Regions from separate parts of the Paenibacillus sp. FSL L8-0502 genome, predicted to be linked through region 2. Evidence: riboswitches for the same ligand, from Rfam matches in the RefSeq annotation. Region 2 holds a riboswitch; each other region holds the start of a gene.
The links. A riboswitch is a leader RNA that binds a small molecule or an ion and turns the genes downstream of it on or off. The one in region 2 is predicted to bind thiamine pyrophosphate.

Region 1 (6,441 bases), 570 kb from region 2:
ATTCGCAAGCTGCCTCGCAGACAGAAAATCGTAGATTTGGGTTCAGGGGAAGGGAAGCTATCGGCTCGGATGGCCCGAATGACGGGCGTTGAAGAGATTTGGGCGGTGGAGCCGTCTGCGTATGCACAGTTGAGAGCCGTGGAGCGTTTTAACAAGCTGGAAAGGCATGCCGATGCGATCAGTCCTACACCCATGATGGGCTCTCTCTTTTATTATGATGAACAATTGCGGGGAAAAGATGTGATGATCCTATGTGAGGTCATTGAGCATGTGGATGAGCATCGTCTGAACCGGGTGATGAAGACGATTGTAACGGAGTATCAGCCGGGCGTGCTGATCGTGACGACTCCCAATCGTGAATATAATGAAGTGTATCGTATGAATCAGCAAGAGATGCGGCATGGCGATCACCGTTTTGAATGGAGTAGAAGCGAGTTTCAGGAACGATGTGAGCAGTGGATTGTGGAAGCTCCTTATTCGGTAGCGCTGAAGGGGATCGGAGAAGAGGTCGAAGGCTTTGGACAACCGACCCAAATGGCTATATTTACGCGCAGAAAGGAGCAGAAGGAAGCATGAGCAATTCATCCAAACGTACGATTCATTTACCGCATGCTGGACTGGTTGTGTTGGTGGGGGCCTCCAACAGTGGGAAAACCACATTATTAGACAAGCTGGTGAGCGAAGGGATTCTGCTGGAGACAGAAGTGGTATCCTCGGATCATTTTCGCAAGCTGGTCGGAGATACGGAATTTATAGACTGGAGTGGACTTCCAAGACTGGAATCGGACGTACTGTTCTATGAGTATCAGCAAATGTCAGCCAAGGCGTTTGAGGCGATGGATACGATTCTGGCTATGCGCTGTCGCTTGAATAAGCTGACGGTTGTGGATGCCACCCATTTGTATGCTGAGGACCGTCAAAAATATGTACAGTTGGCAGCCAAGGCGCATGTTCCTGTAATGGCTTTGGTACTGGATGTATCCGAAGCTGTGCTGCTGGAACGTGATTTAGGCAGGGAGCATCCGCGTGGCCGCCAACGGGTCAAGCAGCAGGCACAGCTGTTAAAGCGGAACCTGCGTGGGATCCGTGAGGAAGGCTTTAACGCTTGCTATATCCTTAAGGATATAGAAGAAATGAATTTTGTTCGCCGTGCGCAGCCACTGTTTCATGAGATTGGCTCAGGTATTGACATCATTGGTGATATCCATGGGTGCTACCATGAGATGCTGGAAGTGATAGAGCGGCTAGGATATACGGAAGATACGGAAGGACTATACCATCATCCAGATGGCAGAAGACTAGTATCTGTCGGGGATGTGATGAGCCGTGGCCCCAAATCGTTACAAGCGGTGCAGTTCTGGAAAAAGCACGTGGATGCTGGACTAGCGTATATGATTGACAGCAATCATGGCTGGAAAATCGGCCGTTACCTTGATGGAAGAAAGGTGACTCTCAGTCATGGGGATGAACGATTTGCAGAGGAACTGGCCCAGTATGAACAAAAAGCGGGCAAGGCAGCGGCGGAACAGCTTAGAAGCGAGTTAAGGGATTTTCTGCTACATGCACCCTCACATCTTATTTTTGGCAGGAATGGATTGCGACACGTGGTCGTGGCTCATGCGGGGATTAAGGATCATTTTATCGGTAAACAGTCGGCACGTATTTCTGATTATTGCCGTTATGGAGATACGGAAGGACAGGATGCAGACGGAAAACCAATCCGCAAAGATTGGTTCGTAGACCATGAATCGGGAGAAATAGTAGTATGGGGACATGATCCTAGACCGCAGCCTACCCTTGTGAATCAGACGGTGAATATTGATCAGGGTGTGGTATTTGGCGGTATGCTGACCGCTTATCGTTTTCCGGAAAAGGAATTTGTCAGCGTTCCGGCACATGAGAATTATGCGAATGATCCCGATAGCCCACTTGTCCGGTGGCAGAGAAAACGGTTTTCCCCGCCGAATTTACGCAAGCTCATCGCTGGTTACAGTGTACTGACGGAATCGTATGGCGAAGTGCGCGTTCAAGGAGAATCGGTCAAAACCGCTATAGATGCCGTGTCACATGTGACAGTACCGATAGAGGAACTGGTGTATATTCCACCGACCATGAGTCCTGCTCCAGCGGTGTCTGCAGAGGAAGGTTATCTGGAGCATCCGCGTGAAGCGCTGGCTTATTATCGCGGGCAAGGGGTACAAACGATGGTGGCCGAGAAAAAACATATGGGTAGCCGGGCTATTTTGCTATTATTCAAAAACGAACAGGCCGCTGTCGAGTATGTAGGCTACCCGACATTGGGCACGATCTACAGTCGGAGCGGGAGAGCTTTCTTTGAACAAAGCCTTGGGAAGCAAGTGCTGGAAAAGCTGAATGTGGATCTACGGACTGCCGGATATTTTGAACGGAACCAGACGGATTTTGTGTTGCTGGATGCGGAAATTGTACCGTGGAATCTCAAGGCTCGGGAATTGATTGCTGCACAGTATGCGCATGTGGGTGAAGCAGCTCTGCTGGATCGCAGTAAGCTGGTAGACAAGCTGAAGCAGGCGAAGGTTGCGGGCCGAGAGGTTGGAGACTGGTTGGAGGAAATGGAACAGAAGTACGCGAATGCCGTGACGTTTCAAGAGGCTTTTCAAAAATATTGCTGGGATGTGGACGGTCTGGATGAGATTCGTATCGCACCGTTTCATACGCTGGCACACAGCGGAAAGACTTTTTTCGACCATTCTCATATTTGGCATATGGAGCAAAACCGGGAGCTGGCTGGGCTGTCTTCCCTGTTTATGGAGACAGAGTATCGCGTGATCACGGACGAAGCAAGCGAGGAAGAGGTCATTCGTTGGTGGAACGAGATGACAGAGGATGGTCATGAGGGGATTGTGATCAAGCCGGAACGCTTTTTGATGAAAAATCGGGACAAGATGATTCAGCCTGCAATCAAGGTGAGAGGCCGGAAGTATTTGCACATCATTTACGGTATGGATTATCTTGCCCCTGAGAATTTAAAGCGTCTGAAGCAGCGTCGAACGAACAAAAAGGAGCGTCATGCCCTGATGGAAGGAGCGCTTGGTATGGAAGGCGTGGAACGTTTTGTCCGCAAGGATACGGTAGATCGTATTCATGAATGCGTCCTTGCCGCACTATCTCTGGAATCAGAGCCGATTGATCCAAGATTGTAGTTTGCGAGGGAGGGATTGAGATGGAAAGGGGTACACCGTTAATTGATATTGGTGTGAACTTGATGCATCGTTCGTTTCATGCAGATCGGGAACAGGTGGTAGAGAGAGCCGCGGCTGTAGGGATTTCACCGCTGATTATTACCGGGACCAGTGTCCGCAGCAGTCGGGAAGCTTCTCAGTATGCAGCGCGTTATCCGGGCAAGCTGTATGCGACAGCTGGCGTGCATCCCCATGATGCCAAAGACTGCAGTGCAGACACGATTCAGCAGCTCCGCCAGTTGGCGGGTCAGCCGCAGGTCGTATCCATAGGGGAATGCGGATTGGACTATAACCGTGATTTTTCGCCACGTGATGTGCAGCGCCGATGGTTTGGCGAGCAAATCCAACTGGCGGGTGAGCTGAAAATGCCGTTATTTCTGCATGAACGAGATGCACATGAGGACTTTGTCGCTATGCTTCGGGAGTATCAAGGGCTTGTCGATAAAGCGGTAGTGCATTGTTTTACCGGCACGGAACAGGAATTGCGTACGTATGTAGAAATGGGACTGTATATCGGAATCACCGGCTGGATTTGCGACGAACGGCGGGGGAAGCATCTGCGTGAACTGGTCAGAGATATTCCCTTGGACCGTCTGATGATTGAAACGGATGCTCCATTTTTGACCCCGCGTAATTTGCCTGTGAAGCCTAAAGAAGGGCGTAATGAGCCCATGTATCTCGCTCACATTGCTGCTACGATAGCCGAATGTACAGGTCGAAGCATGATGGAGATCGAAATCGCGACGACGGAAACGGCTAAACGTTTCTTCGGATTATAGGATTGTCAAAGCCATAGATGTGGTATATATTATAGTGAATTAAAAAGCATTGTCGGGAGCTTGAGAAAGTCAGGCTGAGAGGGTGGCCCTTGCCACTGACCGTGAAATCTGATCTGGGTAATGCCAGCGTAGAGAAACCAAGAACACTATACAGGAATGCCGCTTTTTTTTGCGGTTGTCGATAGATTCAATGTATGTCCTAGCATTTTACCTTGATCCTGACTTGGCTGGGTATCAGTGTAGTAGTTTAGACTACTGGTTATATAAGGCATATCGACGAATGATGTTTTGTATGGTGCTTCACCTTTTACTGCGCATAAAGCTTGCCTGGAGATTCAGCTCCAGACAAGCTTTTTTTCATGGCCAAGAGGCCAACTATAAGGAAAAAGGGGAGCACGCAATAATGAATACTGCTGTAAGAGCGTCCAAAGGGTTGAAACTGACGGATATTTTGGTCACGATTGTGATCGCTGTTGTGTTCGGGTTGATCTACAAAATATGGGGACCTGCCTATGATTTGATGAAACCATTGGGTCTACACGCCGAGCAACTGATGTATGGCATGTGGTTTATGGCAGGTACGTTTGCTTATCTCATCATTCGCAAGCCGGGTGTTGCGATTTTGGCAGAGGTGGCAGCGGCAACGGTCAGTGCTTTTTTGGGAAGCGAATGGGGTATGTCCACCTTGTACTATGGCCTGCTGCAAGGCTTGGGAGCGGAGCTGTTTTTTGCGGCTTTTCTGTATCGGAACGCAAACCTGTGGGTTGCTTCGCTAGCTGCGGCTGGGGCGGCTGTCACTTCTCTGATTTTAGACTTCAGCTACGGGTATATTGATCAGCTATCGACTTGGAACTATGTTTTGTATATTGGATTTCGGATGATTGGCAGTATTGTGATTGCCGGGGTATTCGCGTTCTATCTGGCTAAGGCATTGGAGGTAACCGGAGTCACGCGAAGTTTGAGGCCTGCAACGGAACAAGATTATAAGGGGCTGGATTGATGAGCCGGGCAACCGAAGATGTGGTGGCTTCGATCACCCGGCTACGGTTGAAATTCCCCGGTGAGCAAGAGCTGCTTTTTCACAATATGTCTTTGTCTGTCCGCAAGGGGGAAAAGCTGCTGCTACTGGGACCGAGTGGATGCGGTAAATCAACACTGCTCCAAGTGTTAAGCGGTCTGATTCCACGCACGATAGAAGTGCCTATGAAATGCGATGCTGCTGTAATCCCAAGTGTCTCAGGTATTGTATTTCAAGATCCTGATACGCAGTTCTGTATGTCATATGCAGATGAGGAACTGGCTTTTGTGTTGGAAAATAATCAGGTTCCCCGGGAGCAGATGCGATCCCGTATTCGCGAGCTGCTGATACAGGTGGGTCTATCGACGGATGATATACATATGCCCATTGGCAGCATGTCACAGGGAATGAAGCAGCGGCTGGCGATTGCGTCTGTGCTGGCTATGGAGCCAGAAGTGCTTTTTCTGGATGAGCCCACGGCTTTGTTGGACGAGGAAGGCACTACACAGGTGTGGGATACCATTCGCAACATTTCGGTAGACCAGACACTGGTGATTGTGGAGCATAAAATTAATGAAATTGTCCATGATGTGGATCGGATTGTGGTGCTTTCTGCTCAAGGGGAGATCATTGCAGATGGAAGGGCCCAAGAAGTATTTCATGTGCACCGGCAGGGATTGTCCGAGTACGGCGTGTGGTATCCGGGAGTATGGAATGAAGCGTCTTCGCCACGTTGGAGTGAAGCAGTGACGCAACAGAATGGTGCGGGGACTGATGTGCTGGAGCTGGAACATTTTAGCGGCCTCCGCGGTTTAAGTTCAGTGATTTATGTGGAGCATGCGCAGGTGAAGCCTGGCGACTGGATTGGCGTGGTTGGTGAAAACGGGGCTGGCAAAAGCTCGCTACTGCTCTCCATGATGCGCTTACTTCGCACACAGGGACGTTATAGCGTGCGCGGAATTGAGGCAGGCAGTACAGAACAACTGGCAGAGCGTATCGGGTTCGCGTTTCAAAATCCCGAGCTGCAATTTGTAGCGCATACCGTACGAAAGGAACTAGAGTATTCGTTACCCAAGAGCTTGTATACCGTTGAACAGTGCCGGGAACGGGTCGATCGGATGCTCGTACAGTTCGGACTGGAGCGGCTGGACGAGCGGCATCCGTATCAGCTTTCGTTAGGCCAAAAAAGGCGGTTGAGTATTGCTACGGCTATGATTCGTGAGCCGGAAGTGCTGCTGCTCGATGAACCGACCTTTGGGCAGGATGCGCGTAATACCTTTGTCATGCTGGATATGTTGGAGCAGCTGAGAGCGGCGGGCACGGCCATTGTGATGGTCACCCATGACCCGGAAATTGTCCGTCGATATTGTACCGATACATGGCGGATTCAGAAAGGGGAACTACAGTATGAACCTGTCCTTTC
Region 2 (6,441 bases):
GGTCGGACACGTTTTTAATCGCTACCGTACCTTCAGGAATATTAGTGTAATACTCGGCTCCGTTTCGACCGCCGGCCTTGAATGGAGCGCCTGCCGACAATACTGGAAGATTTTCGTATTCAGTTCCTTTAAGATGGTTTTGAACATACCATTTCTGTGCATTCGTCACAATTTGAATGGAAGGGTCGTCCTGCACTAATGCAAAATAGCTGGTAATTGGCGCCGTCGTTGTTCCTACAGGCTGGCGAATATAATCCAGCGTTCCTTGATGCTCTTCTTTGACCGCATCAATCAGTTTGAATTCAGGCGTAAACTTCACAGTCTGATTGGTAGTACTCACTACCGGACGCACTTGAGACTGAGAGTCGATTACGTTCCATTCACTCTTTTCCTTTTCCAGAGTCAGGTCAATAATGCCCAAATCCTTGCCCCATGAAGAAGCTTCCACGGCCGGTACGCCATTAATGGTTCCCTTATCCAGATCTACACCCTTCATATCTTTAAAATCAGGGCCTGGGAAAGATTTATGAGCATGCCCAAACAGAATCGCGTTAATTCCTTCCACCTGGCTCAAATATTTAACAGCATTCTCCATCATTGGCGTTTGTGGCACATCCTCATAACCTGTGTGCGCAAGCACGACAATAATGTCGGCACCTTCCGTTTTCATTTGAGGAATAAACTTTTTCGCCGTTTCCACAATATCCTTCGTAACGACCTTATCCTTTAAATTGGCTTCATCCCATTGCATAATTTGAGGTGTTACCAGGCCGATTACACCCACTTTGAGTGTATGCTGATCACCTTTTTCATCCGTTACTGTTTTATCAAGAATCTGATAAGGGGTAAAATAATTTTTAGTAGCTTGACCCCCCTTGTCAACATAAACATTCGCATTTACGTAAGGGAAATCGGCTCCCTTGAGCGATTTCTCCAGAAAGCCTAGACCATAGTTGAATTCGTGGTTGCCCACTGTAGCCGCATCATAGCCCATCAAGTTCATCATCTTGTAGACCGGATGGACGCCGCCTTCTTTCTCGAAGGTTTTATTTCTGGCCATATAATCACCTAATGGATTGCCCTGCAATAAATCACCGTTATCGAACAACATGCTGTTTCTCGCTTCACTACGCGCCTGTTGGATTAGTCCGGCTGTGTTAATCAAGCCATATTCGTTGGTTTCTTTGTCCGAGTAGTAATCGTAGTTCATCAGGGACGCATGAATATCCGTTGTTTCCATGATCCGCAGATTCACCGTAGCTTCATCGCGGGATTTGTTAGCTGCCCAAGATGGAGCGGCCGAAAACACCAGCATGCTACAAGCTACAACTGCTGCTGTAAACCCTTTAAACCAATTTTTACGTAATAACAAAATATACCCCTCCTCATTAAGGTGTATGCCTCATATACATACTTTTGCACATATATGTAAGCCTTGAACCCACCATTTCTATTTTAATCCAACGCCAGACAAAAAAGTAGTCATTTACTTAAAATTATTTATGAAAAAATAATTATTTTTCTCAAACATAAAAAAACCAGCAAACCTCCTAATAAAAACTCGGAGATTCACTGGTTTATCCATTTATATTCGTATTATTTCTTCCACACCTGGCGCTCCGTTTGCTGACCCACATACTCAATGCGAGTCGGATTCACGTCCAGAATGACATAATCGGGATCATCCGGTCCGGAGAACCATTCCTTCAAGGAATCGTTCCACACTTGTTTGCGCAGCCCCTCATCAGCTGTAATCTGGACGGTAGCCTCCACTTCTACAACTTCCTTCGTACCGCCAACCTCATAACCCAGCAGCAGATAAGCATTCGGATTGTCCTTTAGCTCATCCACTTTATGCGTTTTGCGATCTGTCGCCAGATGAATGTTCATTCCATCGTTAAAAAGGGCCATATAGCGTACTTTCGGTTTGCCACCCTCTACCGTACCTAACGAACAAAATTTGTTGTTATCCAAAGCCTTCACAATGGCTTGTTCCAGTTGGTTGCGATCCAATGTTTCCGTTTTACCCACAGTACAACAACTCCTTTTCACGAATTAGAATTCTCTACGGCCATGCCATTGGGCACCAGCCCATCTGAACCTACCTGCGCAGCTGTTCTGAAAATAACATGACCGGATCGAATCGGATTGATTCATACTCATTTTCAGATCAAAGCTCACAGTAAAAGTGTACCCTGTCGTTCGGCAAATGAACCGTTATCTCTCCCTTCATGCTGGACAGACCCGCATTCAAAGCATATAATCGTCGTAGTAAACCCGAATAAATGAACCCATTAAACCATACAATGCCAGGGGTGCTGGAATCGGCCGGCTGAGAGTGTGTCCCAAGACACTGACCCTTACAACCTGATCTGGGTAATGCCAGCGTAGGAATGCTTAAGCAAGATGTGCCTTCTTTACATAGGACCATCCCTTACTTTGGTATATACAAGCGCAAGCGTCCCGGAAACTCGGGGCGCTTTTTTGTTGAGGATTAAGTTGTTGGAAAGATCGCGTCCGGCAGATGTTATTTTTATGAAAATGGGAAACTTAAGCTGTCTGATTGGATGGATAACGGGTAATCAAAAGGAGAGAACACTAACGATGAAGCGCATGAAAATATTAAGCCTGGGACTGATCAGTCTGTGGCTCATGGCCCTGACCCTGACCGCTTGCGGTGGAAGTCCCCCTACATCCCAAGAAGCAGCTTCCGCTACCGACACTCAAACGTCTACTCCGGCAAAGGGGCTCAAAGATGTTAAAATCGTGCTCGACTGGACACCCAATACGAATCATACGGGACTCTATGTCGCCAAGGACAAAGGATTTTACGAAAAAGCAGGTTTGAATGTCCAAATTGTTCAACCTGGTTCAGGCGGAGCCGATCAAATGGTTGCTTCTAATGCTGCACCTTTTGGTATCAGCTACCAAGAAGGCGTCACACAGGCCCGCACGCAAGGTGTGCCGCTTGTATCCATCGCTGCGGTGATTCAGCATAATACCTCAGGCTTCGCAGCCCCGGTAGATCGCGGAATTAAAAGCCCGAAAGATTTTGAAGGTAAAAAATACGGCGGTTGGGGCTCTCCCGTAGAAGAAGCGGTCATGAAATCCATCATGGATTCAGACAAAGGCGATGTGAGCAAAGTGAAGATCGTCAACATGGGCAATGCAGACTATTTTACAGCCGTGAAGCGGGATATCGACTTTGCCTGGATTTTCTACGCATGGACCGGAATCGAGGCCCAGCTTCGAGGTGAGCCTCTGGATATGCTGTATGTAAAAGATTATTCCAAAAGCCTCGATTACTATACGCCTGTAATTGTGAGCAACGAACAAACGATAAAAAATGATCCCGAGCTGGTTAAAGCGTTCATGGATGCTACCGCACAAGGCTATGAATACACTATCGCTCATCCGGAAGAAGCCGCGGACATTTTAAGCAAAGCTGTACCGGAGCTGGATAAAAAACTGGTAATTGCCAGCCAAAAATGGCTGAGCCCGCGTTATCAGGACGATGCCGCACAATGGGGTGTGCAAAAAGCGGAGGTATGGCAAAACTATTCGGACTGGATGTACGAACGCAAGCTGCTCAGCAAGCCTTTGGAAGTCGATAAAGCCTTCACAAACGACTTCTTGCCCAAGCGCTGACCATTTGTTAAAACGCTAAATAAGACTGAACTAGAGAAGTGAACGAAGCGCCACTACGCAGTCGGATGGTGCTTCCCATCGCCACCGCCCCGGATTTCTTAATAAAAACTTATGATTAATGTAGAAATCCGCGGAGGTTATGCTTCCGAAGCGAGCTTTCCTACGGAAAGCTTTTAAAGCGAACGCTAACGCTTGTACAGCACCATTCCGCCCACTTCGTTCTCGTTCAACTTGGTTTATTCTTTAGTTTCATATTATCTAAGCGCTAAGTAGGTGCGCTTGTGTGTTAAAAATGCCGCACAAACCAGCTTTAAAAATAGGGTGCTTTTAAGGCGGGCAGCAGCGGAGCGGTTCATTTGAATCTGGAGAAGCGGAGCGTTCGCCTTTGCAGGGGAATTCTTACCTTTGAAAACTTAAATAATCCAAGAATCCCCCTGCAACAGCGATCGTAAGACCAAATGAAACGCGGAGCGGTCTCAAACGCCTTAAACCACCCTATTTTCTCTAAAACACTCCAAATGAAGGACAGGTGAATTTGCATGGCTAATACACTGCTCAGTATTCAAGTAATCCCTAAAACTCCTAATAACGAGGACTCTTACCCGTATGTAGATAAGGCGATTGAGGTCATTCAGCGCTCCGGTGTCAAACATCAGGTGAACCCATTGGATACGACCATGGAGGGCGAGCTCGACGAGTTGCTGAAAGTGGTTAAAGAAATGCATGAGGCTTTGACGGAAGCGGGCAGTCCCAGCGTCATTTCACAGATCAAAATCGCACATAACCCACAAGGCATCAGCATGAACAAGCTGACCGAGAAATATCGCCCATGAATCCGAAAGGCAAGAACGCATCCTGGTGGAAAAGCGTATGGCCGCCCCTTGTGGCGGTCCTCTTCTTTTTAGCAGCCTGGCAGGGGGCGGTTTCCTATTTACATATTGAATCCTGGCTACTGCCAGCTCCATCCCTCATCGTACAGGAGGGCATGGCCCAGACGGCGCTGCTTGGTGCCCATACATGGGCTACAATTCGCCTGACACTTGTGGGATTCGCTATAGGGACAGCAACGGGACTGTTGATCGCCATCGTTCTTCATACCATTCCTTTTCTCAAATCCGCCCTGTATCCGCTGCTTATCCTGAGCCAAAACATTCCGATCATCGCCCTGGGGCCGCTGCTCATGGTGTGGTTTGGTTTTGGCATGCTGCCCAAGCTGATGGTCATTACCTTAGTATGCTTTTTTCCCGTGGCTGTAGCGACCATGGACGGGCTGACACGGACGGACCGTATGATGATGAACTATATGCAGATGTCGGGTGCAGGTCGCATGGCTATTTTTATGAAGCTGGAGTTGCCACACTCGTTGCCGCAAGTATTCTCCGGCATCAAGATTGCTGCCACCTACAGTGTGATGGGCGCAATTATTGCCGAATGGATTGGTGCGAGCGAAGGAATCGGATATTATATGCTGCTGCAAAAATCGGCCTATCGCACGGACCTCATTTTTGCCGCCATCGGCATCATTGTCGCGCTCAGTTTACTGATGTTTGTCATCATAGTACTACTGGAAAAATGGCTGGTTCGCTGGAAACCGGATCAGGAATAGCTTCCTCCTTGAATTAAATACAGCAAAGAAAGGACGTGGCACATATGAGTCTGCATCCGACTGACTTATCATCACACAACGTGGCTAATGAACAACGAGCCGGGGACCAGCAGAGTCCTTCGACTGCCCCTTCTGCTCTGGAATTGGACGGGATCAGCCTCGCCTTCCGCGAAAAGCGAAGCTTACTGCCCGTGCTGCAGGATGTATCCCTCACAGTCAAGCCGGGAGAATTCGTTTCTCTCATCGGTCCGTCAGGCAGCGGCAAAAGTACGCTGTTTCACATCATCGGCGGGCTACTCAAACCACAGCAGGGACGTATCCGTATGCACGGACGAGACATGACTGGTGAACGTGGGCATATCAGCTATATGCCACAGCAGCCCGCCCTTTTCCCGTGGCGCACCACGCTGGATAATGTACTGCTTGGGCAGGAAAATGCTCCACGTAAAAATACAGCAGTCCCCCCTCAGTACGCCAGTGAACGCGAACGTCGCAAAGAAGCCCTGCAATGGCTCGAGCAGGTTGGACTAGGCAAATTCGCCAAGGCGTATCCACATACGCTGTCTGGTGGAATGCAACAGCGTGCAGCCTTTCTTCGCGCACTGCTCAGCCCGCAGGAATTAATGCTGCTGGATGAGCCGTTCAGCGCACTCGACGCGCTGACACGTGCAGATATGCAGCAATGGTTACTGCGGATGTGGGAGAAGAACCGCCGCTCTGTGCTGTTCATTACCCACAGCATTGAAGAAGCGCTGCTGCTCTCCGACCGCATTTATGTGCTGTCAGCGCGACCTGCTTCGGTGGTGCATGTCGTAGATGTCCCTTTTCCCCGCCCGCGTAGGGAAGAAATCACCCTCGATCCTCTCTTTATTGAATGGAAGCGAACCATGACCGGCTGGATGCGTGAGGAAAAGTACAAACTGGACGGCGACATGGACAATGCTCAGAGCGTTCACAAGAATATCCCGGAAGATGGATTGAATCGGCATGAGTGACGTAAAAGTTCGATGTGCATCGAAATGGAACAGCCAAACAAAGCTAGGCTTGGATTTGACCACAACAAGACCCGCTCCATTAATCGACGCGCACATTCATGTAGACAGCTACCCGCCCGAGCAACAGAAGCTATTGCTCGCTTCACTTGCTGATAGCAGCGTCCAAGCTGTGATAGCCGTGTCGATGCATCT
Region 3 (6,441 bases), 380 kb from region 2:
GAATAGCTTCGTTATGGAAAGACGACTTTTTGAACAACCTCTAGAAGGGTTGCCATCTCAGCTTGGAGGCTTGATCGTAGCGTGCTTCCACTTCAGGCCAGTTAACGACATGCCACCAATCCTCAATGTATTTGTTGCGTTCGGCCTGATGCTTTAAGTAATATGCGTGTTCCCATACATCTATCGCCAGCAGCGGAATGGACTCCCATTGAGTCAGATTCTGGTGCTTTTCGGCCTGCAAAATTTCAAGTCGTCCCGCGCGCGGACTCCATACCAGGATAGCCCAGCCGCCACCCTCGACCTTTTCGGCTGCCGAACTGAATTGCTTTTTGAATGCATCGTAACTGCCAAAATCCTTTTTAATCTGTTCAGCCAGTGGCCCGCTTGGATTGCCACCGCCTTGAGGACTCATGATCGTCCAAAAAAGAGTATGCAGATAATGGCCTGCGCCGTTGAATGCCAGTTCGCGTTCCCAATGTTTTACGAGATCAAAATTACCTGTTTTTCGGGCTTCTTCCAGCTTCTTTTCCGCTTTATTCAGGTCATTCACATAGCTCAAATGATGCTTGTCATGGTGAATGCGCATCGTTTTTTCATCAATATACGGTTCAAGCGCATTATAGGGGTAAGGGAGCGGTGGGAGTCGATGTCCTCCAATAGGAACCGACCGGCCGATTGAGGTTTTTTCCGTTGCCGAAGGTTGAGCCTGGCTGGACTTGACGCCTTTAGTGGTCCATGCGCCTTCTCCCCTTATGCCTGCCTGCCGTTCTCGAAACGCTTCCTCTGGGTAATTCTCACCCTCTGTCGCTACATGATACAACCCAGCAGCCCTTGCGATGGAGCCAGGTTCTTGAAAGGGGGTTGTCGAGATCAGGAAATATTGGCTTTCATGTGCCGCGTGTAATACAACTCCAGCGGATTTTGGCTGCTGACGCAATGCATGACTGTGCTCGCTCAGCAGACCGAGCTGCCGTACATACTCCTGTGACTGGCGGTTTGCGGTTTGTAGCAAATCGTCCAATCGACGATTTAATTCTTGTGAGTCAGGCTGAGCGTTTAATGCTGACTCTGACGATGGCATCTTTACAGATGATGATGCGTCTAATCCCCTTGACTGTTTTGGAGGTTCAGTGAATTCGTGTGTATGTGCTTGTGGGGCAGCCGACAGCTGTTTCCATTCCTGATGCCACGCCTGATCTGCCGGATCAAGTGCGCTCCGTTGCTCTTCAAGCAACTCTATGGCGGTGCGTTCCGTCTGTTCGAATACAGTCCGCCAATCATCCAGCAGCCGTACATAAGTAGGCTCCAGTCCCTCGGTAGCGGATTTAATCACTTCCACATGCCAACTTTCCTGCTGCTTCCAATGCCGAATTTCCTCCAGCACACGTAAGGGCAGGAAAGACCCATAAGTACTCAGCATCGTTTTATACCTCCCGTATCCCACTATGGCTATCCGGCGGATCTGGCAGATCTGCCCTGGATGCATACGTACCCAGTATATTCGCTGTCCTATCGGGAATATGTCTATGAACTCGCTTAATTTGGTCACATCTGTTACGTAGAACAAGAATACCATGGTAAACGAAAAAGAAGCCCAGCTACGGCACGGGTTAGTGTCCGTAGGCAGGCTTCTTCAAGGTGAAGAATTAAATACAGTTTTTTTGAAAAATAATTCTTTACTTTGTAGTCGTTTGTTTGTGGGCATCAGCGATCGTTTTCTTGTCCTCCAGCTCCTGTACACTGCTTAGAAACGTCGATACCCGCCGTAGATATTCACGGGGATGCTCTCTGAAAATAAGCTCATGTATTCCGTTTTTGACAATCCATACACTGGAAAGTGGGTTGGTTTGATTGGCAGCGAGCTTTTCCGCAATAGGATAAGGAGCCTTTTCATCCTGTGTACCATGCACAAACATGATCGGGAACGGATAGTTTTCCTTTTTAACCTCCTGATATGGAATCTGATGCAAGCTGGTGCCGTTCAAGACTGGAAACAGCAACTCCAGAATTTCCAAAGACGGATGTCTTGGCAGGTTAATTTGATTGTGAATGTTATGGTACAGCGTATCCGGCTCCAACAGGAAAGTGCTGTCCAAAATCATTGCGTCCACATCCTTGGTTTGCAAGCCCGCCTGAAGAGCGGTTCCTGCCCCCATGGAGAAGCCCCATACGATAATCTCCGACGAGCCGCGTTGCTTCGCAAGCTGGATCGCTCCGAGAAGCTGCTGGGATTCCGCTTTGCCTCCGGTTGCGACTGATTTGCTGTTTTGTGACGCGAATCCATAATCGAACATGACCACATTAAAGTTCAAACTGTGGGCATAATGCGCCAGATCATACATGGGAATCCAGCTTTCTTCGCGGTTAGCTCCATAACCATGGCTGAAAATAATCGTTTTCCGCGATTGATCCGCCGGGATATACCAGCCTTGTACCATGCGGCTACCATCCTTGGCAGGGAAGCTGACTTCCTCATAAGGCATGTTTTTGGCCTGCATCGGATTAGAGTACAGCGGCGCGACGGTAGGATTCGTAAGTACCCATGCGATGTAAGCATGCAAAGCAATAAAACAAAACAACAGAAAAAAAACGACCGACAGCAGCAGAGCAATCACAACGTGCTTGAACCGCAGCAGACGGGGATTAAAGAGTGGGGTGGACGGCTCCTGAACAGCGGTCTGTAGCTGAGAGTTGCGCTGGGATGTAGAAATCATGTAAGAGCCTCCTTATATAAAATTGATCTTCGTTTCAATAGAATTTAGGTATAATTCCACTTGAAAATGATAGTGTATATCCGTATAGATACCTATTATCGTATGATGGGGGTTATCCAAAGTCAACGCCTGAACCGGAAAAGTAAAAATGATGCAAAGAATTGTCGATGTTTGTTCTCGTTCTGTAATATGGTTGTCACAAAAACATCGGTTTACAGTAGCCGCGACTATTCTATATAATTTATGTAACCATGTTTCATAGTGTGAAACGAATATGGATACAAGAGGAGCGGTTCACGAATGGAAGACCGTAAATTAACCGTTCGCGCTGTAGAGCGTGCACTTGATATATTGCTGTGTTTTACCGCAGATTCGGATCTTGGCCTAACGGAGATTGCCTCCAAAATTGGTCTACATAAAAGCACGGTTCATCGGCTGCTGACTACGTTGGAGGATCGGGGCTTTGTCGTTCGGAATGCCGAAACGGAAAAATATCGACTTGGCTTCCGCATTTGGGAGCTATCCACACATTTGTCCCAAAGTGACGAGCCGGCGGTGTTGTTACAGCCTGCAATGGAAGGACTGCGTGACCGTCTGGGCGAAACGGTCAGCTTGTACTTACGGGACGGCAGCATGCGTATTCGCATACAAGCCGTGCAGAGCAATCAGGCGATCCGCAGGGTTGCGCCTGTGGGTGCGCGTATGCCGCTGGCTGTAGGAGCCTCCAGTAAGGTGCTGGCTGCCTTTATGCCGCCGCAGGAGCTGGAAGCCCTGCTAAGCGGGAATGAATGGCCGCCCTCGGTAGACGCGGAGGTCTATAAAGCCCAGCTGCAGGACATTCGCGAGAAGGGCTATGCGACCAGCTATGAAGAACGGGAGCCAGGGGCCGCTGCTGTGGCAGCACCAATTGTGAACCGGAAGGGACAGGTCACTGCGGCTTTATCTGTATCCGGTCCGGTCAGTCGGCTTGCACCCGAGACGCTACATGACTTTGCTCCGATTTTGATCGAAGCGGCGAAGGAAATGGGGCTTATGCTTCCGTAACAAGAATGAATGCAGTTGAAGCAAGCAGAGTGATTTGATGAGGAGCGTCTCCTTGCTAAATGGAACCTAGAAGGGTTGCCAAAGCCATAAATTTGAAGTAATCTGATAAGGATGGCGGGATGTCTGTTATGTCCGCCTCATGTGAATAGAAGTATCACAGTTACTGGGGGAGCCTGTAATGCCGGGCTGAGATGGAATCGTGCAAGATTCCGGACCCTTTGCACCTGATCTGGATCATACCAGCGTAGGGAAGTAATCGGCCATTGAAATGTATACGCAGTTGCTGTCTACGGTGACGCATTGGAATAGGATTATTCCACATGTGCACGGTCTGGATAGCTGCCTCGTTAGATTAGCCGGTTCCCTCGGGAACCGGCTTTTTTGCATAGATCAGCGCCACCCTGGGAATGGTTCCGGATCGGTGTGTCATTTCATCGAAACAGGAGGAATGGACAATGAAGCCGACAGAAGTAGAAGGAACAAAAGGAACAGAATTTAAATCAGCAGAAGTAAGGTTGGCAGGAACAAGGGAAGTTGGGGTAGAGAAGACAAACGGGGAGCAAGCCAGTGGGGTAACGCCCTTTCCAGGGAGCCGTAAGGTATATATTCAAGGCTCGCGGCCGGACATTGCCGTCCCAGAGCGGGAAATTGCTCTTCATCCTACACATACGCCGCAGGGCACGGAGCATCATGAGCCATTGCGTGTGTACGATACGAGCGGTCCCATGACTGACGAAGCCTATCAGGTCGATATCCGTCAGGGCCTGCCTCCATTACGGCGAGCTTGGGCACTGGAACGGGGCGATGTGGAGGCTTACGAGGGACGCGCCGTCAAACCGGAGGATAATGGACTGAAACCTGGCTCCAAACGGGAGACAGTTGAATTTCCCGGCGTGACCAACCGTCCGCTTCGTGCTTCGCAAGGTCGTACAGTGACGCAAATGCATTATGCACGGCAAGGGATCATTACGCCCGAAATGGAATTTGCGGCGATCCGCGAAGGGGTGGAGCCTGAGTTTGTACGGCAGGAATTGGCGGCTGGACGAGCCATTTTGCCTTCGAATATCAATCACCCGGAAAGTGAGCCGATGGTCATTGGGCGTCATTTTCACGTGAAGATCAATGCGAACATTGGTAATTCTGCGGTTACCTCCTCGATTGAGGAGGAAGTGGAGAAAATGACCTGGGCTGTGCGTTGGGGCTCGGATACAGTTATGGACCTATCCACAGGCCGTAATATCCATACCACACGTGAATGGATCATTCGGAATTCTCCTGTACCGATTGGAACTGTGCCGCTGTATCAGGCACTTGAAAAGGTGAACGGCGAAGCAGAAGCGCTGACGTGGGAGTTGTATCGCGATACGCTGATCGAGCAGGCGGAGCAGGGAGTGGACTATTTTACAATTCATGCGGGTGTATTGCTGCGGTATATACCGATGACGGCGAATAGAATGACGGGAATTGTGTCCCGTGGCGGGTCGATCATGGCAGCCTGGTGCCTTGCGCACCATCAGGAGAATTTTTTGTATACACATTTTGAAGAAATCTGCGAAATTATGAAAGCCTATGATGTGGCCTTTTCTCTCGGGGATGGTCTACGTCCAGGTAGTATCTATGATGCGAATGATGAAGCACAGTTTGCAGAGCTGGAAACGTTGGGCGAGCTAACGCAAATCGCATGGAAGCATGATGTTCAGGTCATGATTGAGGGGCCGGGACATGTCCCTATGCATAAAATCAAAGAGAATGTGGATTTGCAAATGGAGATTTGTAAGGAAGCTCCTTTCTATACCTTGGGACCGCTCACGACGGATATTGCCCCCGGATATGATCATATTACCTCAGCCATCGGGGCGGCGATGATCGGTTGGTTCGGGACGTCCATGCTGTGCTATGTTACGCCTAAGGAGCATTTGGGTCTTCCGAATAAGGATGATGTCCGTGAGGGTGTCATTACCTACAAAATTGCAGCACATGCTGCCGATCTGGCGAAGGGCCATCCACGGGCGCAGCAGCGGGATGATGCTTTGTCCAAGGCACGCTTTGAGTTCCGCTGGCGGGATCAGTTCAATCTGTCGCTTGATCCCGAGCGGGCCTTGTCCTACCATGATGAAACGCTACCAGCAGAGGGAGCCAAGGAAGCACATTTTTGCTCGATGTGCGGCCCCAAATTTTGTAGTATGCGCATCACGCAGGACATTCGCGCCTATGCAGCGGATAAGGGGCTGAACACTCAAGAAGCAGTAGCTGCCGGGATGCGTGAGAAGGCAGAGCAGTATCGGGATGGCGGTCAGTAAAACGAATGTGTGAGTTTAGGAACGCATGAATCAAAAAAAGCCGTGGTTCTCTACAGTCGATGTAGGAAACTACGGCTTTTTGGCTTATGTAAAGCGAGTCATGCAACCGGTTAAACGGCGCCTTATTTTTTACCCATTTTTTCATTCAAAATGTCCTGAAAGCTGAGCTTCTTCTCCGAGCTATCTTCTTTCTTCTGCATACTCACCGCGTTGGCACGTTGGTATTGGTGGTGAAAGGGCATCAGGGTGTGGACGGTTAAGTTCATTGTATTCATGTAGATCATTCCTCCAATTCCATATTGTCAAATTCAGATTGAGTTGCTTTGGACGTCTGTATAGGACTATTTGTATGTACTTGATGTCGTAATGCTATGTAGGTTGCT

Region 1: it holds a riboswitch for thiamine pyrophosphate, as region 2 does, so the genes downstream of both, NSQ57_RS04740 (ECF transporter S component) here and NSQ57_RS02170 (ABC transporter substrate-binding protein) in region 2, are expected to answer to the same signal.
Region 3: it holds a riboswitch for thiamine pyrophosphate, as region 2 does, so the genes downstream of both, thiC (phosphomethylpyrimidine synthase ThiC) here and NSQ57_RS02170 (ABC transporter substrate-binding protein) in region 2, are expected to answer to the same signal.

Annotation. Positions count from the first base shown of each region.
Region 1 is NZ_CP151958.1:1,055,313-1,061,753, forward strand. It holds gene NSQ57_RS04725 (3' terminal RNA ribose 2'-O-methyltransferase Hen1) at 1-576, shown strand, start outside; gene NSQ57_RS04730 (polynucleotide kinase-phosphatase) at 573-3,182, shown strand; gene NSQ57_RS04735 (TatD family hydrolase) at 3,203-4,000, shown strand; TPP riboswitch at 4,043-4,154, shown strand; gene NSQ57_RS04740 (ECF transporter S component) at 4,404-5,000, shown strand; gene NSQ57_RS04745 (ABC transporter ATP-binding protein) at 5,000-6,441, shown strand, end outside; gene NSQ57_RS04750 (energy-coupling factor transporter transmembrane component T) at 6,426-6,441, shown strand, end outside.
Region 2 is NZ_CP151958.1:480,750-487,190, reverse strand. It holds gene NSQ57_RS02180 (bifunctional 2',3'-cyclic-nucleotide 2'-phosphodiesterase/3'-nucleotidase) at 1-1,372, opposite strand, end outside; gene NSQ57_RS02175 (pyridoxamine 5'-phosphate oxidase family protein) at 1,597-2,031, opposite strand; TPP riboswitch at 2,302-2,411, shown strand; gene NSQ57_RS02170 (ABC transporter substrate-binding protein) at 2,605-3,648, shown strand; gene NSQ57_RS02165 (MTH1187 family thiamine-binding protein) at 4,188-4,481, shown strand; gene NSQ57_RS02160 (ABC transporter permease) at 4,478-5,254, shown strand; gene NSQ57_RS02155 (ABC transporter ATP-binding protein) at 5,299-6,249, shown strand; gene NSQ57_RS02150 (TatD family hydrolase) at 6,305-6,441, shown strand, end outside.
Region 3 is NZ_CP151958.1:859,738-866,178, forward strand. It holds gene NSQ57_RS03820 (Fe-Mn family superoxide dismutase) at 41-1,420, opposite strand; gene NSQ57_RS03825 (alpha/beta hydrolase) at 1,677-2,714, opposite strand; gene NSQ57_RS03830 (IclR family transcriptional regulator) at 3,015-3,758, shown strand; TPP riboswitch at 3,914-4,026, shown strand; gene thiC (phosphomethylpyrimidine synthase ThiC) at 4,214-6,058, shown strand; gene NSQ57_RS03840 (hypothetical protein) at 6,181-6,333, opposite strand.